DNA from 3 places in the Staphylococcus massiliensis genome. Region 2 is predicted to be linked to each of the others. Evidence: riboswitches for the same ligand, from Rfam matches in the RefSeq annotation. Region 2 holds a riboswitch; each other region holds the start of a gene.

Region 1 (7,489 bases), 770 kb from region 2:
TCGATATCCCCATCTGATAAAGCCTTATTCGGAACATTATAATCAGAGAATTGTTTAATCTCTAAGTCAATATCTTCTTCTTTAGCAAGTTCTTTAACTTTCTCCCAAGCTTTAGTATCGTTCGATGCAACACCTACTGTAACTTTCTTACTATCACCTTTATTGCCACAAGCAGCTATAAATAAGATGATGACTAAACTTAATGCTAGTAATTTTTTCAATTTAAATTTCCCCTTTGTTATTAATTTTTCCTTACTTTTCTAGCGAGTAAATTACCTAATGATTGAATAAGTTGAACCATTACAACCAGAATGACAACGGTGATAATAATAACCATCGTGTCAAATCTTTGGTAACCGTATGCTAAAGCTAGGTCACCAATACCTCCGCCTCCAACAGCACCGGCCATTGCAGTCGCACCGATAAGTCCAATAATTGAAGTTGTCAGTGCTAAAATAAGTGAACCAAGTGCCTCTGGTAGTAAGAAATATCTTATGATTTGAAAAGGTGAAGCACCCATTGCTTGTGATGCCTCAATAACGCCACTATTCACTTCAAGTAAAGAGTTCTCTACCAAACGTGCGATGTAAGGTGCCACATAAACCGTTAAAGGTACAATGGCAGCTTCAGTACCAATTGACGTCCCCACAATAAGCTTCGTAAAAGGCACTATCGCAATAAGTAAAATAATGAAAGGTAATGAACGTAGTACATTAATAATTGGGTTAAGTAAATGATAAATAAATGTTTGCTCCCAAATACCACCCTTTTTCGTGATAACAAGTAAGATACCAAGAGGAACACCAATTAGCGCACCCAATACTAATGAAATAGAAACCATTAATAGCGTTTGATATAACGCTTCAAATAATTGTGAAACATCGATAGAAGAACCAAGCATGTTATATCACCTCTTCATATTCAATATTATGTATATTAAAGTAATCATAAGCCTTGTTTATTTGATCAGTAGGTTCGTTAAATCGTAGTGTTAAATAGCCTACTGAAGTACCTTGGATTTCTGTCATCGATGCGTAAATTAAATTAACATCTAAATTTAAGTTCCTAATAAGATGCTGTAATATCTGATCACCAATTTGCTTACCTTCAAGGTATAATTTGATATCTACAACATTTTGAGTAGAAGGAAGATGAGCTTTTAATGACTCAGGCAAGTCCGTTTTTATAATCGTTGAAATAAAGCTTTTAGCAGTTTCTGTTTGAGGATGGCCTAGTACCTTTAATACATCTCCATGTTCTATTACGCGCCCTCTTTCCATTACTGCGACCTTATTACAAATTTGTTGAATCACACTCATTTCATGTGTGATTAAAAGAATTGTGACATCTAAAGATTGGTTAACCTTCCTCAACAAATTTAAAATTGATTCTGTTGTTGAAGGATCTAACGCACTTGTCGCTTCGTCACAAAGAAGAATTTTTGGATCTGTTACGAGTGCACGTGCTATTGCTACACGCTGCTTTTGACCACCAGATAATTCATTCGGAAATTGTTTACCTTTATCTTCAAGACCAACAAAGGCTAACATTTCAGAAACCTTTTGATTGATGTACGATTTTGATCTCTTTTGAAGAATGAGTGGTATTGCCACGTTGTAAAAGACTGATTTTGAGTTTAAAAGATTAAAGTGTTGAAAAATCATACCGATATCTTTCTTTACTAAACGAAGTTGCTTGGGTTTGAGTTGATTCATTCTCTGGCCATCCACAATTACATCACCAGATGTTGGCTTTTCAAGTTGGTTAACTAGGCGTATTAACGTACTTTTACCAGCACCACTATATCCAATAACGCCATAAATATCTTTTTGGGCTACCTTTAAGTCAATATCCTTTAACGCCTGTATTTCTAGCGTATTTTTATAAAAGGATTTATTTACCCCTTTGAACTCTATCAATGTAATGCCTCCTTAAAACTAAAATAAAAAACCTATGGATAAGACAAGTCCATAGGTTCGAATACTACTTGTCTCATCTTTACAACTTCACGTTGCAGGAATTGGCACAGTTTTCAAAAACGATTGAGCCTGTTGCCGAGGTTTCAAAGGGCCTTTCCCTCCACCTCTCTGGATAAGATTCAGAATATTTAATTATCGGTACAACTAATCTTACTATATTACTCAAGATTGTCAATAGATTTTTTGAAATTTCAGAATATTTTTTGTCATGCCCTTGTATTTCGCGATTTCAGGCATTTTTAAATCCCTTTTTTTAAAAAGCCCTAGAATATAGTATTTATTTTTAATGCGTATTAAAATAACACCATCTTTTATTTTTTATTTATAATATAATTTAATCAATAAAAATGTAGCAACAGTTATGCGTTTACCTCCAGCTATTTATGTGTTGGTATTGGAGGTGGTACGATGAGAATTTTAATTGAATTAAGTATTGAAATAACTTTTAGTATTTCATTATTGTTTCAAGTAATTGTCATATGGTACTACGCAAGAAAGATTAAAAAATAAGCTAGCTAATGTGTGAGGACATTAGCTAGCAAGCTGTTGGTAAACATATAGTTGAACTTGTTTAACGCGAGTTCGATATGTTCTATATTTTTCCACCTAGTAAATCCTTTAAAATAGCTAGGTTTTTTTTATATTTTTATTATACACTGCTTAGTAATAAAAGTAAATGATTTTTATTTTATATTATTAATTGAAAATTACAACGTATTTTACTTGAATAAAAGAGGCTGAGACATAATACTACAATTCCCTTAAACAGCATGCTTTCCTGGGGCATGGCCGGAGCCTGTAGTCTCCTAAAGCCCAACTCGTATTTTCAATACGATAGTTGGACTTACAAAGAAGCTCAGGCTTCTTTGTTCATGAGGAAGAGCCCCGGCTTGCATAGCTTGTTAATTTGCTACGCAAATTTCTTTGCCAGGGCCCCGCCCTCTGAGTCAGCTGTTTTGAGAATTGTATGAAATAAAGCTTAAATGCTCTATTTCACGACTTATGTCCCAGACTCTTGGTTCACTCAATACATTTTACGAAAACTAAGGTGGAAAGGAGTAAAATATTTGATTTAAGTATTTAAATCACTATTGGTATTTCATTATTGTTTCAAAAAATTGTCATATGGTATTACGCAAGAAAGATTAAAAAATAAGCTAGCTAATGTGTAGAGACATTAGTTAGCAAGCTGTTGGTAAACATATAGTTGAACTTGCTTAACGGGAGTTCAATATGTTCTATACTTTCCACCTAATGGTTTCAACAAAAATGGATGGGTGTTTTATATTTACATAATACACCATTCATTTATAAATGTAAACAATATTTATTTTATATTACAGATCACGAATAAAAAAACATAAATATTAAAAAAAGAGCTCGGGCATGAACCCAAACTCTTATAGCTCTAATTAACCACGTAATGTAGCACCATTATTTTCAAGTGCTTCTAGAATACCATTATGCACTTGCGTAACTTGTTCTTCAGTAAGTGTTTCTTCTTTATTTAAGTAAGATAATCGTATCGCTACAGACTTCTTACCTTCTTCCATATGTTCACCTTGATAAACATCGAAGACAAGCGCATCTTGAAGGATATCTTTGCCATTATCTTTAATAATTTTAACTAGTTCTGCACCTTCTACATCACGATCAACCACTAAAGCAATGTCACGAGTTACGCCTGGGAATTTAGGAATAGGTTCATAATTAATATAGCCTACAGATGTTTCCATAAGTTTATCGTAATTGATTTCAAAGACATACGTACGTTTTAAGTCGTAATCTTTTTGTACACTTGGGTGTAACTCACCGATAAATCCTACTACATCGCCGTCTAATAAAATTTCAGCTGTACGTCCTGGATGCAAGCCATCAATATGAGCTTTTTGATAATCGAATGTTAGATCGAGCTTTTCAGCTACACGCTCTACAACACCTTTTACTAAGAAGAAATCAACTTCTTCTTTCTTTTGTTGCCATAGATTTGACACATACTCACCCGTCATAATACCACTTAGATATTCGACTTCGTCCGGCAATTGGCCTTTTCCATTACTGAAAAATACGCGACCAATTTCATAAAGCATGACGTCATGATTCTTACGTGCCACGTTATAACTTGCAGCATCAATTAAATGAGGTAATAAACTTTGACGTAACGTAGAATGCGCTTCACTCATTGGCATTAGTAGCTGTGTTGTATCTTTATCAGACATACTAAAATCTTTAGCACGCGCTTCGTCAACGAGTGCATATGTCATCGCTTGATTTAAACCAGCACCCTCCATCGTTTGCTTAACAAGACGTGTCTTCATTTGACGGTCAGTTAAACTACCAGATGTAACATCTTCAAAGACAGGTAACGTTGACGGGATTTCATCGTAACCGTAAATACGTGCAACTTCTTCAATTAAGTCAGCATGGATGGTAATATCACGACGTCTTGAAGGGACATGAATCTTAACAGCGTCCCCTTCAGATTTCTCAGCTTTAAATCCTAACTGTAGAAACACATCGATGATATCTTGATCATTTAAATTTAAGCCAATTGTATCGTTAACCTTCTTAGGCGTAATTTCAATCGTCTTCGTTAACGCACCTAATGAACCATCTGACACACGCGCTTTAAGGACCTTACCGCTTGCATACGTTTCTAATAAATAACAAGCACGGTCTACCGCTTCATCAACAAACTCTAAAGCTAAGCCCTTTTCAAAACGACTCGAAGATTCACTGCGTAGGTTTAAACGACGTGACGTATGACGGATTGATACAGCGTCGAAGATAGCACCTTCAATTACGACATTTGTAGTTTGGTTTGTCACCTCTGAAAAGTCTCCACCCATTACGCCTGCTAATGCGATAGGTTCTTGTCCATTAGTAATTACTAAATCAGAAGTCAATAACGTTCTTTCTTTATCATCTAAAGTTGTCATCGTTTCATTATCACGAGCTTGACGTACGACAATTTCTTTCGAACCGATTCGATCTTGATCGAACATATGAAGAGGTTGACCGTATTCAAGCATTACGTAATTCGAGATATCTACGACATTATTAATCGGACGAATGCCAGCTTTCATTAAGCGCGCTTGCATCCACATAGGTGATGGTGCCACTTCTACATTTTTAACGACACGCGCACTATAATAAGGAACCTTGTCTTGAGCTTCGATACTTACTGATAATTCTTCAGAAGCCTGTTCATCTAATTCGTTAGATTGAGTTTCAGGCTTATGAATCTCTGTTTGATAAAGTGCTGCGGTTTCGTAAGCTGTACCGATCATACTTAAAGCATCTGCACGGTTAGGTGTTAAATCAAACTCCATCACTTGGTCATTTAAATATAATGCATCTAAAGCATTCGTTCCAGGTTCAACTTCTGTAGGAAATACGAAGATACCTTCTTCTGCTTCTTTAGGAACAACGTTCGAATTTAGACCAATTTCTTGTAAAGAACAGATCATACCTTCTGATACTTCACCACGTAATTTAGCACGCTTGATTTTAATGCCACCTGGCAAGCGACCACCTACTGTCGCTACGATAACATGTTGCCCTTGATCAATATTTTTGGCACCACAAACGATTTGAACTGGCGCCTCTTCACCAATATTCACTTTACAAATACTTAGCTTATCGGCGTCAGGGTGTAGAGATTTTTCTTCTACATAACCTACCACTAAATTTTTAATCCCTTGTGAAAAGTCATGTAAAGCATCTACCTCAATTCCTGAACGTGTGATACGCTCTGCTAATGCTTCAGTTGTTACATCTATTTCAACATATTGTTCTAACCACTCTTTAGATACGAGCATTTTCGTCACCTCTATCTTCTACTGATTTAAATTGTTCTAAGAATCGTACATCGTTCGTATAGAAATGTCTGATGTCTTCAATGCCATACTTCAACATAGCAATACGGTCAGGACCCATACCGAACGCAAAGCCAGTATATTTATTTGAATCAAAGCCTGCCATTTCTAACACATTAGGGTGAACCATGCCTGATCCTAAGATTTCAATCCAACCTGATTGTTTACAAACGTTACAACCTTCTCCGCCACACTTGAAGCAAGATACGTCCACTTCAACAGACGGTTCAGTAAATGGGAAGTAGCTAGGACGTAATCTGATTTCACGTTCTTCGCCAAATAACGCTTTAGCAACGAGTTCTAACGTACCTTTAAGATCACTCATCTTGATATTTTCAGCTACGACAAGTCCTTCAATTTGAGTAAACTGATGACTGTGCGTCGCATCATCTGAATCACGGCGGTAAACTTTACCTGGGCAAATGATCTTAACCGGGCCTTTACCTTTTTTCTTTTCAAGTGTGCGTGCTTGAACAGGTGATGTATGTGTACGCATTAAAATTTCATCTTCAATGTAAAAGCTATCTTGCATATCACGTGCTGGATGTGATTTCGGTAGGTTTAAAGCTTCGAAGTTATAATAATCTTGTTCGACCTCATAACCATTTACAATTTCATATCCTAAACCTAGGAATAAATCTTCAATTTCTTCAATCGTGCGCGTTAAAGGATGTTTCGCACCGAGTTTAATTTGACGGCCTGGTAACGTTACGTCGATTGACTCAGCTTCTAATTGCTTATTAAGACGTTCAGTTTCAAGAACCTCTTGTCTTTCCGCAATTTCCTTTTCAATTTGTTGACGTACTTCGTTCACTTTTTGACCATAAGCAGGCTTTTCCTCTTTAGGAAGGTCTTTCATATGTTTCATTAAGCCTGTTACAGATCCTTTTTTACCTAAATATTTAACCTTAACATCTTGTAAAGCCTTTTCATCGGCCGCTTCGTTAATATCAATATGTGCTTGTTGCACAATTTCTGACATGACTTCTGTTTGTTCCATTTGTATCCTCCTTTAAATACAAAAAGACCTCCGCCCTATAATAGGGACGAAGGTCTTCCGTGGTACCACCCAAATTTATGCATACGCATACACTTTTAATTTATTGATAACGGATGATGACATCCGACTTAAATTTCTTTAAGTAGCTAAAAAGGTGAACCAATCTAGCCCAGTAGGAATAACTTTCAGTCTCGGTTATTCTCCCTTGTCTACTTTGTTGCTAGTTGTCTTCTTTTTCTTCGCTAATATTCAAATTACAAATTTATTATAAATGAATCTAACATGAACGGTCAACCTCTTAAGTGATACATTAAGATCCCTGCTGCAATCGAAACATTTAAACTTTCTGCTCGACCATAAATCGGCACCGTTAAGTTTTGCGTAGTCTCCTTAAGAAGGTCTTTCGAAACGCCCTCGCCCTCATTACCAAGAATTAAACAAAAACGTTCTGAAATTTCAACGTCCTTGTAAGGAACGGCGTCTTCAAGCGCAGTACCATATACTGGACCGTCAAAATCTTGAATAAACGTTAATAAGTCCTCATTAACAATCGGAATGTGAAAGACACTACCTTGACTCGCACGTAAAACTTTATCTTGGTAAGGATCAACCGTACCTCGAGAAATAACGAT
Region 2 (7,489 bases):
CTTGTCGCTGTTCAACACCACGTGATAACTGACTGAGTGCAATCACAGGGCACTCCATCTCTCTTGCGATAGCTTTCAATGTACGCGAAATCTCTGACACTTCTTGTTGACGGTTATCTGACATACGAGAACCGCTTCCTTGAATCAGTTGTAAGTAGTCGATCACAATCATATCGAGGCCGTGCTCTTGTTTAAGACGACGACACTTTGATCTAATATCTGTGATTCGAATACCTGGCGTATCATCGATGAAAATCTTCGTACGTGACAACTTACCGACTGCAATCGTGAAACGATTCCAATCTTCTTCAGTCATCGTACCGGTACGTAAACGGTTTGAGTCTACGTTACCTGAACTACAAATCATACGCGTTGCGAGCTGGTCAGCACCCATCTCTAGTGAAAAGATACCTACCGTAAATTGATCTTCGTGTGTCGCAACCTTTTGCGCAATATTTAGTGCGAAGGCAGTCTTACCGACAGATGGTCTTGCTGCTAAGATGATTAAATCATTGCGGTTAAAGCCCGCTGTCATATTATCTAAATCACGGTACCCTGTTGGGATACCAGGTGTTTGACCACTATTCTGATCAAGCAATTCTGCATTATCGTACACATCACCTAAGACGTCACGAATATCTTTAAAGCCGTCACTCTCACGTGTAGACGAAATATCAAGAATACGTTTTTCGGCGTCATTTAACACGACTTCTAAATCTAACTCATCATTATAACCATCATTTGCGATACTCTCAGCAACATAAATCAACTTACGCTTAATCGCATGCTTAATTACGATGTCGATATAATGATCGATGTTACGAGTTGTAGGTAAGTTATTCGCAAGTTCAGCGAGATATGATGGTCCACCTGACTCACTGAGCTTACCTTCAGTCGTGAGTTGTTCGAGTAATGTAACGATGTCGATCTCTTTGCCGTCTTCATTTAAATTCATCATGGCACGGAAGATGTGTTGATGTGCCATACGATAAAATGACTCAGGAAGTAAGACTTCCTGAGTTGTTATAATCAGTTCTGGATCAATGAGAACTGCACCAAGTACAGACTGCTCTGCTTCATTGTTATGTGGCATTTGATTTTGTTGTTGATACATACCATCCATACGGAGCACCTCATTACCTTACGTATTATTTTTCCACTGTGTGAACGCGTAATGTACCTTCTACTTCTTTGTGAAGTTTAATTGGTACGTTCGTATAACCAAGTGCGTGGATACCATTTGGTAAATCCATCTTACGTTTATCTACTTTGATATCATGTTGGTCTTTAAGTGCTTCAGCGATTTGTTTCGTGCTCACTGAACCAAATAATTTACCGCCTTCACCTGATTTAGCCGTAACTTCAACTTCTAATTCACTTAAACGTTCTTTTAACTTTTTAGCGTCTTCTAATTCTTGTTGTTTTTCTTCTTCTTTACGTTTATTTTGTTGTTCTAATTGTTTTAAGTTACCTGGTGTTGCTTCAACTGCTAAGTTCTTTTTTAAAAGGAAGTTATTCGCATAACCTACTGGTACGTCTTTAACTTCGCCTTTCTTACCTTTACCTTTAACATCTTCTGTGAAAATTACTTTCATGATTCGTCACTCCTATTCATCTGTTCTGTAATTGCTTCTTGAAGTTGTGCGATTGCATCTTCTATATTTGAATCTTTAAGTTGTGTTGCAGCATTTGTTAAATGTCCGCCGCCACCTAATGCTTCCATCGTAAGTTGCACGTTAATTTCACCAAGCGAACGTGCTGATATACCAATTAAGTTCTCTTCACGTTTCGCTACCACATAGGATGCCTCAACGCCATCAAGACTTAATAATTCGTCTGCCGCCTGAGCGACTGTTACCGGATGATAAATCTTTTCGTCAGAGCCATGTGCGATTGCTACGCCATGATCTTGTAATTCTACCGTACGAATTAATTCAGAACGATTAATATACGTATCAATATCATCCTTTAAGAAATGTTGCGTCAGAATTGTATCTGCACCGTGTGCTCTTAAATAGCTTGCTGCATCAAAAGTCCTAGAACCAGTACGTAGTGTAAAGTTGCGTGTATCTACAATAATACCTGCAAACATCACTGTCGACTCTAAACGTGTTAAACGTTGTTCTTTAGGTTGATACTCAAGCAATTCTGTAACAAGCTCAGCAGTCGAACTTGCATAAGGTTCCATATAAACAAGTAATGGGTTTGATATGAAACTATCACCACGTCTGTGATGGTCAATAACCACACGACGGTTTGCTTTATTTAAAATATTTTCATCAAGAACCATTTCTGGTTTGTGTGTATCTACAACAACGAGGGTTGTCTTAGATGTCATGATATCCCAAGCTTCATCCGATGTAATAAAGCGTTCTTTAAGTTCTGGTTTCTCATCAATTTCATTCATTACTCGGCGTAATGTTGGGTCTATATCTTCTTCATTTAATACGATATATGCATCAAGGTTATTCATCATCGCAAATCGTGATACCCCGATAGCTGCACCGATTGCATCAAGGTCAGGTCTCGTGTGACCCATAACAATCACTTTGTCACCTTCCATTAAAATGTCTTTTAAAGCGTGAGAAATAACACGCGCACGAACTCGCGTACGTTTCTCCATCGGGTCAGTCTTACCGCCATAGAAACGAACGTTACCATTCATATTCTTGATGGCAACTTGGTCACCACCACGACCTAGCGCTAAGTCTAAGCCTGATTGTGATAATTCACCTAAATCAATGAGGTTATCTGAACCTTCACCGATACCAATACTTAATGTAAGTTGTGCACGGTAACCGACACTCTTTTCACGAAGTTGACTTAAAATATCAAAGTTCGTATCTTCAATTTCCTTTAAGATACGATGGTTTAAGTATGCGACAAACTGGTCTGAGCTATAACGTTTAAAGTAAACGTCATGCTCTGTTGCCCAGCGGTTAATCACTCTTGTAACCATTGAGTTGATTTCTGAACGTTGTGTGTCGTTCATATTCTGCGTGATTTCATCATAGTTATCTAGGAAAAGCGTTGCAATGATTGGACGCTGATCTTCAAATAATTGAGAAGTCTGTACCTCTTCAGTAATATCGAAGAAATAAAGTACGCCTTCCTCTTCTGCGTGACTAACACGGTAGTGATATGGTTCGTCTGTAATTTCGATTTCTTCTGTCTTTTCTAATTGCTTTAAAATATTAGGATAAACCTCATTAATCGGATCCGAAATGACGTTACGATCAATGCGATCATGCATAAATTGGTTTAACCACTCGATTTGGTCATTTTCATCGAGAATGACGATACCAATCGGCAACGTCTTTACTGCTCTATCACTCGTTCCACATATTTCACCACTTAGTTGATTGACGTATTCGTCCATCTTCTTGTAAGCGTGTCTTAACATGAAAGCTGTAATGATAATCATTACGATAAGACCAATCGTTACAAATAAAGCCAATAACGGCCTAAATATGAACCATATAACAACGATAGCGATCGATGTAATCACCATTAAAAGATAAGGGATTAACAGTGACTTTTTAGTGGTTTGACGGTTCATTTTGTCACCTCAAATCATTTTTTAATGAAGCCTTTTAAATTTATACCTAAATCTAACATTCCAATGAGTCTCGTAATCGGATAAAAGATAACACCTAAAATCACGAAAATAACGGATACCGCTGTAGGGAATCGTTTCTTGTGCGCGAAGTAATGTATTAAACTTAATCCTTGAATAAACATAACTAATTGTAACATAACTTGTAAGTTCAATAGAATGCTTGTCCATGTGTTAATTTCCGTTGTAAACATCATACCCAATAATACGACAAAATATATCCACAAGAATGAGCGGTTCATTTCCCATGAATACAAGGGTTTGAATGATGGTGTTGCAATCTTAAATTCACGTAACATTGGAAAAGTGATGAGTAGATTTAAAAATACAATGAATATGATAAAAAGTACTAAAAATGATGGGAAAGACGCACTTAAGGTATGAATACTATTTTCTAACATATCCATTGACTCTTTAGACACATCACTTACTTTTTGCGCTTCTTTCATTAATGATTCTAACGGTTTAATCATTTGATATGTGAGTGGAATCATTTTTATACTTTGTAAAATCATGATAACCACTAAAGTGATCAGACTTGATATAAATGAAGCTAAGTAAAAAATGCGTTCCTTTGATGCGCGTTCTTTTAACAATTGACCGATCACGGCACTTAAAATAAAGATGATAATTACAATACTTAATGCAAAGACACTTTTCGTAAGCGTTGTAATTATCACCGTGATTAATGCACTCATGCCAAATGATGGAATTGATTTGTGCCATAATACGATACCTGGAATTGTTGCAAATAAAAGTAACAATACGCTAAGCCATGGTACGAAGCTTAATATTATAGCTAAGACAATCATGACACTTGTAGCAATCATCGTTGCTTTAACATCTATTTTCGAAAACAATAATGCCACTTCCAAACTTTATAATCTTTAATCTCTATTCTACAATCTTTAGCGTTGTTATACAATTGTAGTATATTGATTTACAAATCATCAAATTCGGTTTATTTACGCTTATTTCGCGTTACTTTTAAAAAATGATATAAGTTGGGTGCCCATATATTGAAGTTCAATAAAAATCCATCATGACCTACGTTGTCAGGCACATAGAAATGCCTATGATATTTAAATCGTTTCCCTACGTGATAGACGTCTTCGTTTGGATACAATAAATCGTCTTTAAATCCTACTGTGAGGACTTTAGTTTCGAGCGATTTGAAGACTGCATCAACATCTTCACGGCCTCTATCAATATTATGACTGTCTAAGACGTCGAGCAGTGTCAGGTAACACTTCAAATCGAAGCGTTCCTTGAATTTGTCTCCTTGATACTTCTGGTAACTTACCACTTCTTCAGGCGTAAAATTTTCTTCGTAAGACTTTGAAGATCGATACGTTAAGAACCCAATTTGTCTTGCTAAACTTAGCCCTTCCTTACCCGCTAAATGTATACTTTGTCTCGCTATCTCATTGAATGCGCGGCTATATGAAGATGTCTTACACGTTGAAGCGAGAATTACGGCTTTCTTAACGTTAAACTGGTTATTATATAGCAGTTCTATCGCTTGCATACCACCTAAGGACGCTCCGATTAAGATATCAATCGTTTTAAACCCTAAGTGTGAAATACCGATTTCAATCGCGCGAACGATATCTCGTATCGTTAATCTCTCTGGAAAAGCACGCTCAGTTAATGCTGAACTTGAACCAAATGGACTACCTATAACATTGAACGTTAAAAATTGATAATCATGTACAGGCATATATCCCCCATCAATGATTTCTCGCCACCAGCCTGGATCATCATCTGTACCATAAGTTAGATGGTTTCCTGTAAGCGCATGGCAAATGAGGACGAGTGGTTGACCCTTGTAGCCTACGTGCTCGTATCTGAGTTTAAGATTTTCTATTGTTTCACCTGATTCAGTTGTAAATTCACCTAAATGTAACGTATCTACTGTATAGTTCATTCCAAAACCTCCTTGCATATTAAAAAAACACCTTACTCGATTGTAAGGTGTTTGTAGACTTATCAATCGAATGAACGTTGGTTGTAGCACCGTGTCTTGAGATCGGTTGCTGAAGTCTCATCGGGCCAAGTCCCTCCACTTCTCTTAATAAGCAATATGAAATTGATTAAGTTAATCATAACTTATATGGCTTTATTATTAAAGTGATATGTCAAAATATTCTGATAAAAATTACTTTATAGCATCCTTAGTTACACTTCCGTTTGTCTGAAGTAAGACAAACGTCATACTCGGAAAGCTAATATTATGGCGTTTTATTGCTTGTGAATTTTTACTCGAAAATTTAGACTTCCCTGATATTTTTAGACACCCTTCAAACTCCCCTACCCCACCAGGGGGGGTTACTTAATTTAAATAAAACCCTTGATTTAAAGGGCTTTTAAAAAAGAGGCGACCTTAAAAGCAACCTCCCCTCTTCTTAAGTACAATTCATCTTTAATGTCTTAGCAATGATAAAAAAAGAAAGCAACTAGATCGATTCGTAACCGATCTAGATGCTCCTGTTAAAAGCCATTTATAATGTTTAAGATTTATTTATTGATTGGTTCAATCTTAGTTTTACCACCCATGAATGGAACAAGCGCTTCAGGGATTGTAATAGAACCGTCTTCGTTTTGATAGTTTTCAACGATAGCTGCGAACGTACGACCTACTGCTAGACCACTACCATTTAATGTGTGTGCAAATTCTGGTTTAGCATCTTTATCGCGTTTGAAACGGATATTTGCACGGCGTGCTTGGAAGTCAGTTACGTTAGAGCAAGAACTGATTTCTTTGTATTCATTGTAGCTTGGTAACCAAACTTCTAAGTCGTAAGTTTTGCTTGCGCCGAAGCCGATATCACCTGTACATAAGATTACACGACGATATGGTAAGCCTAATTCTTCAAGGATGCTTTCAGCGTTCTCAGTCATTTCTTCTAAAGCATTCCAAGAATCTTCTGGTTTCTCGAAACGTACTAATTCAACTTTGTCGAATTGGTGTAAACGGATAAGACCTCTAGTGTCACGGCCTGCAGAACCCGCTTCACTACGGAAACAAGCTGACATTCCAGTGAATTTCTCAGGTAAGACACCTGGTTGGATAACTTCGTCACGGTAATAGTTTGTTAAAGGTACTTCAGCAGTTGGGATTGTGTAAAGACCTTCTTTTTCAACTTTGAATAAGTCTTCTTCGAATTTAGGTAACTGACCAGTACCATACATTGAATCAGCGTTAACTAATTGTGGTACCATCATTTCAGTGTAACCGTTTTGAGTTGTATGTTTAGTAAGCATGTAGTTCATTAAAGCACGTTCAAGTAACGCACCATCGTTTGTTAAGTATACGAAACGTGCACCAGAAACTTTTGCAGCACGTTCAAAGTTAGCCATCTTAAGATCTTCTACTAAGTCCCAATGAGCTTTGTAATCGAAGTCGAATTCACGTGGCGTACCCCATTTTTTAACTTCAACGTTGTCTTCATCTGAATCACCTTCAGGTACATCGTCATGAATGAAGTTTGGTATACGTGCTAATTTATCTTCAATTTCAGTTTTAACTTCTTTTAATTTAGCGTCTAAGTCTTTGATTTTGTCGCCAACTTCACGCATAGCTTTAATCGCATCATCCGCGTCTTCTTTATTACGTTTTTTCTGAGCGATTTCTTCACTTGCTTTGTTACGCTCAGCTTTAAGTTGTTCAGTTTCGTTAATGTATTCACGGCTTTTTGCATCAAGCTCTAGAACTTCATCAACAACACTAGGCTCCATACCTCTTAATCTAACTTTTTCTTTAACGTAATCAGGTTCATTTCTAAAAACTTTAATATCTAACATCTTCTAAAAACACCCTTTCAAATTTATATATATTTGAGTATTCACGCATAAAAAAAGTACCACATCCCT
Region 3 (7,489 bases), 880 kb from region 2:
TTCGTCGATTAATTTACCTAATAAGTCAGCGTAAACTTTCGCGTTTAATGGTAAGAATGGAGCGCCGAAACAAGTAGAGAATGATGGTTCTGGTTCAGTAATACCACGTTCAGTACCAGCTAATTTAGAAGTGAAACCACTTAAGAAGTGATACATAGCTTGGCTCTTAGTTAATTTAGAGATAGGTGGTAACACACCGAATGCATCTGCAGTTAAGAAGATGATTGTGTTAGGGTGTGCAGCTTTTGATGGTACCACAATATTATCAATATGGTGGATAGGGTAAGCAGCACGTGTATTTTCAGTGTACTTATTATCATCAAAGTCAACGTCACCATGTTCATCAACTACAACGTTTTCTAAAACTGTACCATATTTTAAAGCACTATAAATTTGTGGCTCTTTATCTTTTGAAAGATTAATTGCTTTAGCGTAGCAACCACCTTCGATATTGAATACACCGTTTTCGTTCCAACCGTGCTCATCGTCACCGATTAATTTACGATCTGGATCAGCTGAAAGTGTTGTTTTACCAGTACCTGATAAACCGAAGAATAAAGCAACATCGCCTTTATCTCCAACGTTAGCTGAACAGTGCATACTCATGATATCGTTTTGTGGTAATAAGTAATTCATTACTGAGAAGATACCTTTTTTCATTTCACCAGCGTACTCAGTACCGCCGATCAAGATTGTTTTATGTTTGAATGATGTAATAATGAAAGTTTCTGATTTCGTGCCGTCTACTTCAGGGTCTGCTTTAAAAGTAGGGGCAGAAATAATTGTAAATTCAGGATTAATAGATTCTGCTTCCTCTACGCTTTCTGGGCGAATGAACATTGTTTTTGCAAATAAATTATGCCAAGCAAGTTCATTAACAACAGTTAATTTTAGCTCAGAGTCTTTGTCACTACCTGCATAACCATTGAAAACAAATAATTCATCTTTTTCATCTAGGTAATTAACGACTTTATCATAAAGATTTAAGAAAACTTCTTCAGAGATAGGTTGGTTAATATCTCCCCAATCTACTTCGTCAGCGATTTCAGGATCATCTACAATGAATTTGTCTTTAGGTGAACGACCAGTATATTTACCAGTTTTCATGTTGATAGCACCAAGTTCTGTTAATTCACCTTCATCTCTTTCTAAAATTTTGTTATATAATTCCGTTGTGCTTAATTGAAAATGAGACGTGTCTTTTGCTATAATGTCATCAATCTTCGTGTTATTCGTCCCCATGTCAATTGTCATATAGAATCCCTCCAATAGTTATTACGGTAATGTAAGCATTTACATGAAATTAGTATAACACATTTGTATTATTATTCCATGCTATTACTAGAGATTTTAAAGATTTTCATAAAATTGACAAGCTTAATAAACTTAGGTAGTATGTAGCTAACGGATTCTCTTATCCTGAGTGGTGGAGGGACATGGACCCAACGAAGCCCAGCAACCTCTTTTATCCTATATAAAAGAAAGGTGCCAAACCGTTTGCAGACAATAGTCTGAACGATAAGAGCGAATGGACGGATTAAGCCTTCTCTCTATCTTAATAGTGAAGAAGGTTTTTTTATTTAGCTCTATAAAATCAAAGAGAATTTTCGTAATATAAATTTTAAAGGAGTATAAAATGACTACTAACAGAAGATTATTCACGTCAGAATCTGTTACTGAAGGACATCCTGATAAAATTGCTGACCAAATTTCCGATGCAGTTTTAGATGAAATTTTAAAAGGCGATAAGAATGCGCGTGTTGCCTGTGAAACGACAGTAACAACAGGAATGGCGCTAATCGCAGGAGAAATTTCTACATCAACGTACGTCGATATCCCTAAAGTTGTACGCGAAACAGTTAAAGGCATTGGTTATACACGTGCTAAGTATGGATATGACTACAAAACAATGTCTGTATTAACTGCAATTGATGAGCAATCACCTGATATTGCTCAAGGTGTTGATCGCGCATTAGAATACCGTGATGACGATAAAGAACAAGAAATTGAAGCAACTGGTGCTGGTGACCAAGGTTTAATGTTCGGTTTCGCGACGAATGAAACTGAAACATACATGCCTTTACCTATCTATTTATCACACCAATTATCTAAACGTTTAAGCGATGTACGTAAGGATGGTACTTTAGCTTACTTACGTCCAGATGGTAAAGTACAAGTTACTGTTGAATATGATGAAAATCATAAACCAGTTCGTGTAGATACGATTGTTGTGTCATCTCAACACCATGAAGATATTGAGTTAAGTAAAATTGAAAATGATATAAAAGAACATGTTATTTATCCTGTCGTTGCTGAAAACTTAATTGATGCAGAAACGAAATTCTACATTAATCCTACTGGCCGTTTCGTAATTGGTGGGCCACAAGGTGATGCAGGTTTAACAGGTAGAAAGATTATTGTAGACACTTATGGTGGTTATGCGCGACACGGCGGCGGTGCTTTCAGTGGTAAAGATCCAACTAAAGTTGACCGTTCTGCTTCATATGCAGCACGTTATGTAGCTAAGAATATCGTTGCAGCAGGTTTAAGTGATAAGTGTGAAGTTCAACTCGCTTATGCAATTGGTAAGGCCGAGCCTGTATCTATTTCAATTGATACATTCAACACTAACAAAGTTCCTGAGCCGTTACTTGTTGAAGCGGTTCGAGATATCTTTGATTTACGACCAGCAGGTATCATTGAAATGTTAAATTTACGTCAACCAATCTATAAGCAGACTGCAGCATATGGTCATTTTGGACGTACTGACATCCAATTACCATGGGAAGAAATTGATAAAGTTGATGCATTAAATGCTTTTATAGAAAAAGTTAAATAGTTTTAACAAAAAATCATACGAAACTATCGAATGATAAGCTATATTCTATTATAATAGGGTATAGCTTATTTTAAATCAGATTGAGCCGTTAAAAATAGAAACATCATACATAGTTTACTTTGTAAATTGAATATTTCTGTTTGTCTGATTGTAGAAGAAAGGGAGCGTTTTATCATATGGCTTTAGATGCAATAAGCATTAGTTTAATTGTAGCAACACTACTTGCAATTATATTCTTTATCCTATTTCTCGTTGCGCTTAGCAGCAAAAAGAAAGCAAAACAAAAATTAGAGGATCAATATAACTCTAAACATTCAGAATTACATCAGAATCATGAAGAAGCTCTAGAGAAAGAAAGAATAGAAAATAAGAAAACGATTACGAAACAAAAAGAAGATTACGAAGCTACGGTAAATTCAAAAGATAGAGAAATTGATGCTTTAAAATTATTCTCTAAAAATAAAAGTGAGTATATCACTGACATGCGTCTTTTAGGTATTCGTGAACGCTTAGTAAATGAAAAGCGTATCCGTCCTGAAGATATGCATATTATGGCAAACATCTTTTTACCAAAGCAAAACTTTGAAGATGTTTCTAGAATCAGTCACTTAGTACTTACACGTACGGGTCTTTATTTAATCGATTCTCAACTTTTAAAAGGACATGTGTATTACGGTGTTAATCAGTCTCAATTTGGAAAGCTTCCAGTTATGGAACAAGTTTTCAACACGCTTGATTTAGAAATAACTGCACCACATACGATTGTTTTAGATCAAAATGATGATAAACATTCTTTATCTGTAGTTGATTACACAACACATATTACGAAAGTTGAACGTTTAGCTGAAACGTTAAAACGTGAATTAGATTTAAAATACCTACCAACAACGCTTTTATACTTTAACCCTAAATATGATGGCGCAGTAACAATCTCTAATTTCCAAGAGACGTCTCATACTCGCGCGTTAGTTGGACCTGAACAACTTAATGAATACTTTAATAAGTTCGTCTTCCACGGACGTATTCAATACAATGTTGAAGAACTGCAAGAAATTATGGATAAAATTGAAAGCTTCAATTAAATTGAAAGCACTATAGCGATACCGAATAGGTACGCTATAGTGCTTTTTTTAAACCCTATTTACACGTAGTATCCCAATAGACAACATAATAATCCTAGGACAAATTGCACCAAAGCATAGATATAAAAGTAAGGTGAAGGTTTATTATCGTCATTTAACATTTGAATCAATTCGTACATCATTGTAGAAAATGTTGTTAAACCACCTAACATGCCTGTGACAATTAAAGTTTTTAATGAATCATTTAAATCGAACTGCGATATATATCCAATTAAAAAACATCCCACTAAATTAACAACAGTTGTTGCTAAAGGAAAGGTTACTTTAGGGAAGGACTTTTTAAAAAGATTCGTAATCAATCCTCTTAAAACAGCTCCGACGCCACCACCTAGTAGCACGAGTAAGATTTTAATCATGTTTAACCTTACCTCCTAACGCAAAACCCTTCATGCAAAATGTAAGTCCCGCTAAAAAGCTTAAAATTGCGTATGAAAGTGCGAGCCAAATTTGATGATGATTAAGCATTTGAACGATTTCAAATTGAAAGGTTGAAAAGGTTGTTAGTGCGCCGACAAACCCTGTCGTAACGCCTTTCTTTACATTAGGATGATCTTGAAATAGTTGTATCGCAGCATGGGACAGGTATCCCATTAAGAAAGCACCGATTATATTTGCGATAAAGGTACCAACTGGAAGGTCTGTAGGCTCGTGGAGAAATGAAAGAAGGTAGCGAAGCAAGGCACCAATCGCGCCTCCTATAAAAATATATACATATTGCATATTGTCACCTCATTAAAAAAAGAGTGAGGCAGAAACCCGATGTGGTTCAAAGATTTCTTAATCTCACTCTGGCAATTTGCCTTAATCGAACTAAATTAAATTGAATCCATAAATCATCTTAATAACACTAAAGTCGTGCTAATTTCGTTTGATTGAATACGTAATTAATTAAATATACCGAATGTGTATAAAGCTGCTAAAATATGTAAGGCAATTACAATCATGATTATGAAAGGTAATATACGTGACGCACCGCGTACCCATCCACTATGAGAATGTAGTGATTTAATCGATTTATCGTTAAAATGTATGGCAAGTAGTATGATAATCGTATTCACGATACTACATATTAATATAAGTAAAATGATTGATTTAAAGTGAAAATCTAATAGTGGATTTAACGTATTAAAGTAACAACTAATTAAAATTAATATTAAGGATAGAAAAAAGTATTTTTTAGATGTATTCATAATATCCTCCTATAATTCTCAACATACATCATAGCACAAATAATTTCTTTTTATCTAATATTCATGAATAAATTTCTAGATAGCCCCTTAAAATAGCTATCATATACGAAAAATGGTATAACTTATTTATATACATACCTAGTGTAAATCAACTTTAAACAGTAACACGATTCATATAGGATAGGAGGAATAAGTATGTCTAATTTAAATGTTGAAGTATTTGCGGATGGTGCAGACATCGAGCAAATGAAACAAGCTTACCAAAACAAAGAGGTAGATGGCTTTACGACTAACCCTAGTTTAATGGCTAAAGCTGGTGTTACGGACTATAAGGCTTTTGCGAGTGAAGTTGTTCAAGCAATCCCTGATGCTTCGATTTCATTTGAAGTGTTCGCGAATGACATGGAAACAATGGAGAAAGAAGCTGAGATTTTAAAGGAATATGGTGACAACGTGTTCGTAAAAATTCCTGTTGTGAATACGAATGGTGAATCCATGATTCCACTTATTGAAAAGCTCTCACACAAAGATGTAAAACTTAATGTCACTGCGGTTTACACGATTGAACAAGTGAAAGCTATCACTGAAGCGGTTAAAGAAGGTGTACCTACATACGTCTCAGTATTTGCGGGACGTATCGCAGACACAGGTGTTGATCCGCTACCTTTAATGAAAGAATCGGTTAAAGTGACGCATGAAAAAGAAGGCGTTAAGTTATTATGGGCGAGTTGCCGAGAATTATTTAACGTCATTCAAGCTGATGAAATCGGCGCTGACATTATCACTTGCCCAGCTGACGTTGTTAAAAAGATCCCGAACATTGGTCGTAATATCGATGAACTGTCAGTTGATACAGTTAAAGGGTTTGAAAAAGATATTCTAAAGAGTGGTTTAAGTATTTTATAAAAAACTAAAAAAATTAGCCTTGAATGATGGTTGAGGTACCGTCATTCAAGGCTTTTATCATTTAACCATGCACTTAAATATATTGTTTGGCTATATTACGACTCTCGCAATATTTATGATATGCCGCATTCAAAGTATCTAAATTCTTATTATTATCTATGATCAAATGTTCTAATTCTTCATGAATCGCATAAATACGTGTGACTAAGTGCTCTAAGTTCTTTTCAGCAAACTCTTCGCTTGTAAATATAAAGAATTCAATGTGTAAGTTTAATGTATAAATTTTTTGAACATCGTTTAAATCTTTATAGTTAAAAGGGTTTTCTTTGGTGTTTCTTACTTTCTTCATTAAAAAAGAGATATGCTCATCCACTTGGGAGAATTTGCGTCTCAAAAAGATTGTTTTACGATTGCTCATAGTTAGTCGGCACCTCCAATGTAAGTAAGCATTAACAATTACATTATAGCCTAATTTAGATAAAAAATGTAAATATTTTACATTTGTTGTTGAATTGCTTGCGATTATCACTTTTTTAATCGTATATGAGGTGTCATATTATTTCTAAAATATCTGTTATGCGGAGTTTCTGTGTTTGGTTGTTCACTTTCACGATAATTAAATTTTCGTGATGATACACTTTAGAAAGTGATCCTTCAAGTTGGTTGACTTCTCCCTCGCTAAAATATTTAATTTTACATCTAGGTTCGTGGAAAAGCTTAAAACATAACATATGATTTAACTCTGCTAACTGATCTTCACTTAGAAGCGGCTTTGTAATCTTACTTTGATCGTCGATGTGGTTTTGGATAGCATCAAACTGTTCTGGTATCGTGGCGAACGGTGCCCATTTAACCATACCGCGTCCTTTAGGAATTCTAGGGTTTAAATATTGCCTTGGAATATTGCGATAATCCGTTTCATCTTTATATGCATCTGGTAGATTTTGGAAAGTAGTATGCATGATTGATCACCTCGTCATCACTTATTATAAGAACATATGTTCTGTTTGTCTATATCTTTCATGTAAAAATTAAATTAAGATTGTTTAAACCAACCAAAAACTATAAAATATGAACATAATGATTGTTTAATAAAAAAGGGTGACGTAATGGAAAAGGAAGCATTTTATAAGCACGTGCAAAAACAATTATGGTTTTTAAATTTTAAAGAAAAGCAAAAGCTTAAAACTGTCATTCAGCATGACAAAACTGGTGAAAAGGTGGAGCATCAAAATCCGAATGCTTATGCTCAGAACTTTCTCAAGACATATATATTTAAAGATAAACCAGTTACAAAAGGGAATTTGATTTCCGCGTTAGTTGGACTGTTTATTTCTAATATATTAGGACTTGGATTATTCTTGTTCGGATTAATAACATTGTTAAATAGCGTGCACCATTTTATAAGACCG

What was found. Region 2 has a riboswitch for S-adenosylmethionine ahead of ACF3N8_RS02220 (alpha/beta fold hydrolase family protein). Riboswitches for the same ligand answer to the same signal wherever they lie in the genome.
Region 1: linked by a shared signal. The riboswitch ahead of ACF3N8_RS10105 (methionine ABC transporter ATP-binding protein) and the one ahead of ACF3N8_RS02220 (alpha/beta fold hydrolase family protein) in region 2 are both predicted to bind S-adenosylmethionine.
Region 3: linked by a shared signal. The riboswitch ahead of metK (methionine adenosyltransferase) and the one ahead of ACF3N8_RS02220 (alpha/beta fold hydrolase family protein) in region 2 are both predicted to bind S-adenosylmethionine.

Annotation. Positions count from the first base shown of each region.
Region 1 is NZ_CP171119.1:2,097,099-2,104,587, forward strand. It holds gene gmpC (dipeptide ABC transporter glycylmethionine-binding lipoprotein) at 1-221, opposite strand, end outside; gene ACF3N8_RS10100 (methionine ABC transporter permease) at 242-901, opposite strand; gene ACF3N8_RS10105 (methionine ABC transporter ATP-binding protein) at 903-1,919, opposite strand; SAM riboswitch class I at 1,990-2,098, opposite strand; gene pheT (phenylalanine--tRNA ligase subunit beta) at 3,392-5,800, opposite strand; gene pheS (phenylalanine--tRNA ligase subunit alpha) at 5,787-6,857, opposite strand; gene ACF3N8_RS10120 (RNA methyltransferase) at 7,148-7,489, opposite strand, start outside.
Region 2 is NZ_CP171119.1:463,289-470,777, forward strand. It holds gene dnaB (replicative DNA helicase) at 1-1,123, opposite strand, end outside; gene rplI (50S ribosomal protein L9) at 1,149-1,595, opposite strand; gene ACF3N8_RS02210 (DHH family phosphoesterase) at 1,592-3,559, opposite strand; gene ACF3N8_RS02215 (DUF2232 domain-containing protein) at 3,574-4,476, opposite strand; gene ACF3N8_RS02220 (alpha/beta fold hydrolase family protein) at 4,578-5,543, opposite strand; SAM riboswitch class I at 5,600-5,697, opposite strand; gene serS (serine--tRNA ligase) at 6,134-7,420, opposite strand.
Region 3 is NZ_CP171119.1:1,344,318-1,351,806, forward strand. It holds gene pckA (phosphoenolpyruvate carboxykinase (ATP)) at 1-1,254, opposite strand, end outside; SAM riboswitch class I at 1,412-1,525, shown strand; gene metK (methionine adenosyltransferase) at 1,637-2,839, shown strand; gene ACF3N8_RS06605 (NERD domain-containing protein) at 3,016-3,921, shown strand; gene ACF3N8_RS06610 (CrcB family protein) at 3,981-4,337, opposite strand; gene crcB (fluoride efflux transporter CrcB) at 4,330-4,701, opposite strand; gene ACF3N8_RS06620 (hypothetical protein) at 4,866-5,171, opposite strand; gene ACF3N8_RS06625 (transaldolase) at 5,367-6,077, shown strand; gene ACF3N8_RS06630 (hypothetical protein) at 6,151-6,495, opposite strand; gene ACF3N8_RS06635 (YolD-like family protein) at 6,629-7,039, opposite strand; gene ACF3N8_RS06640 (hypothetical protein) at 7,187-7,489, shown strand, end outside.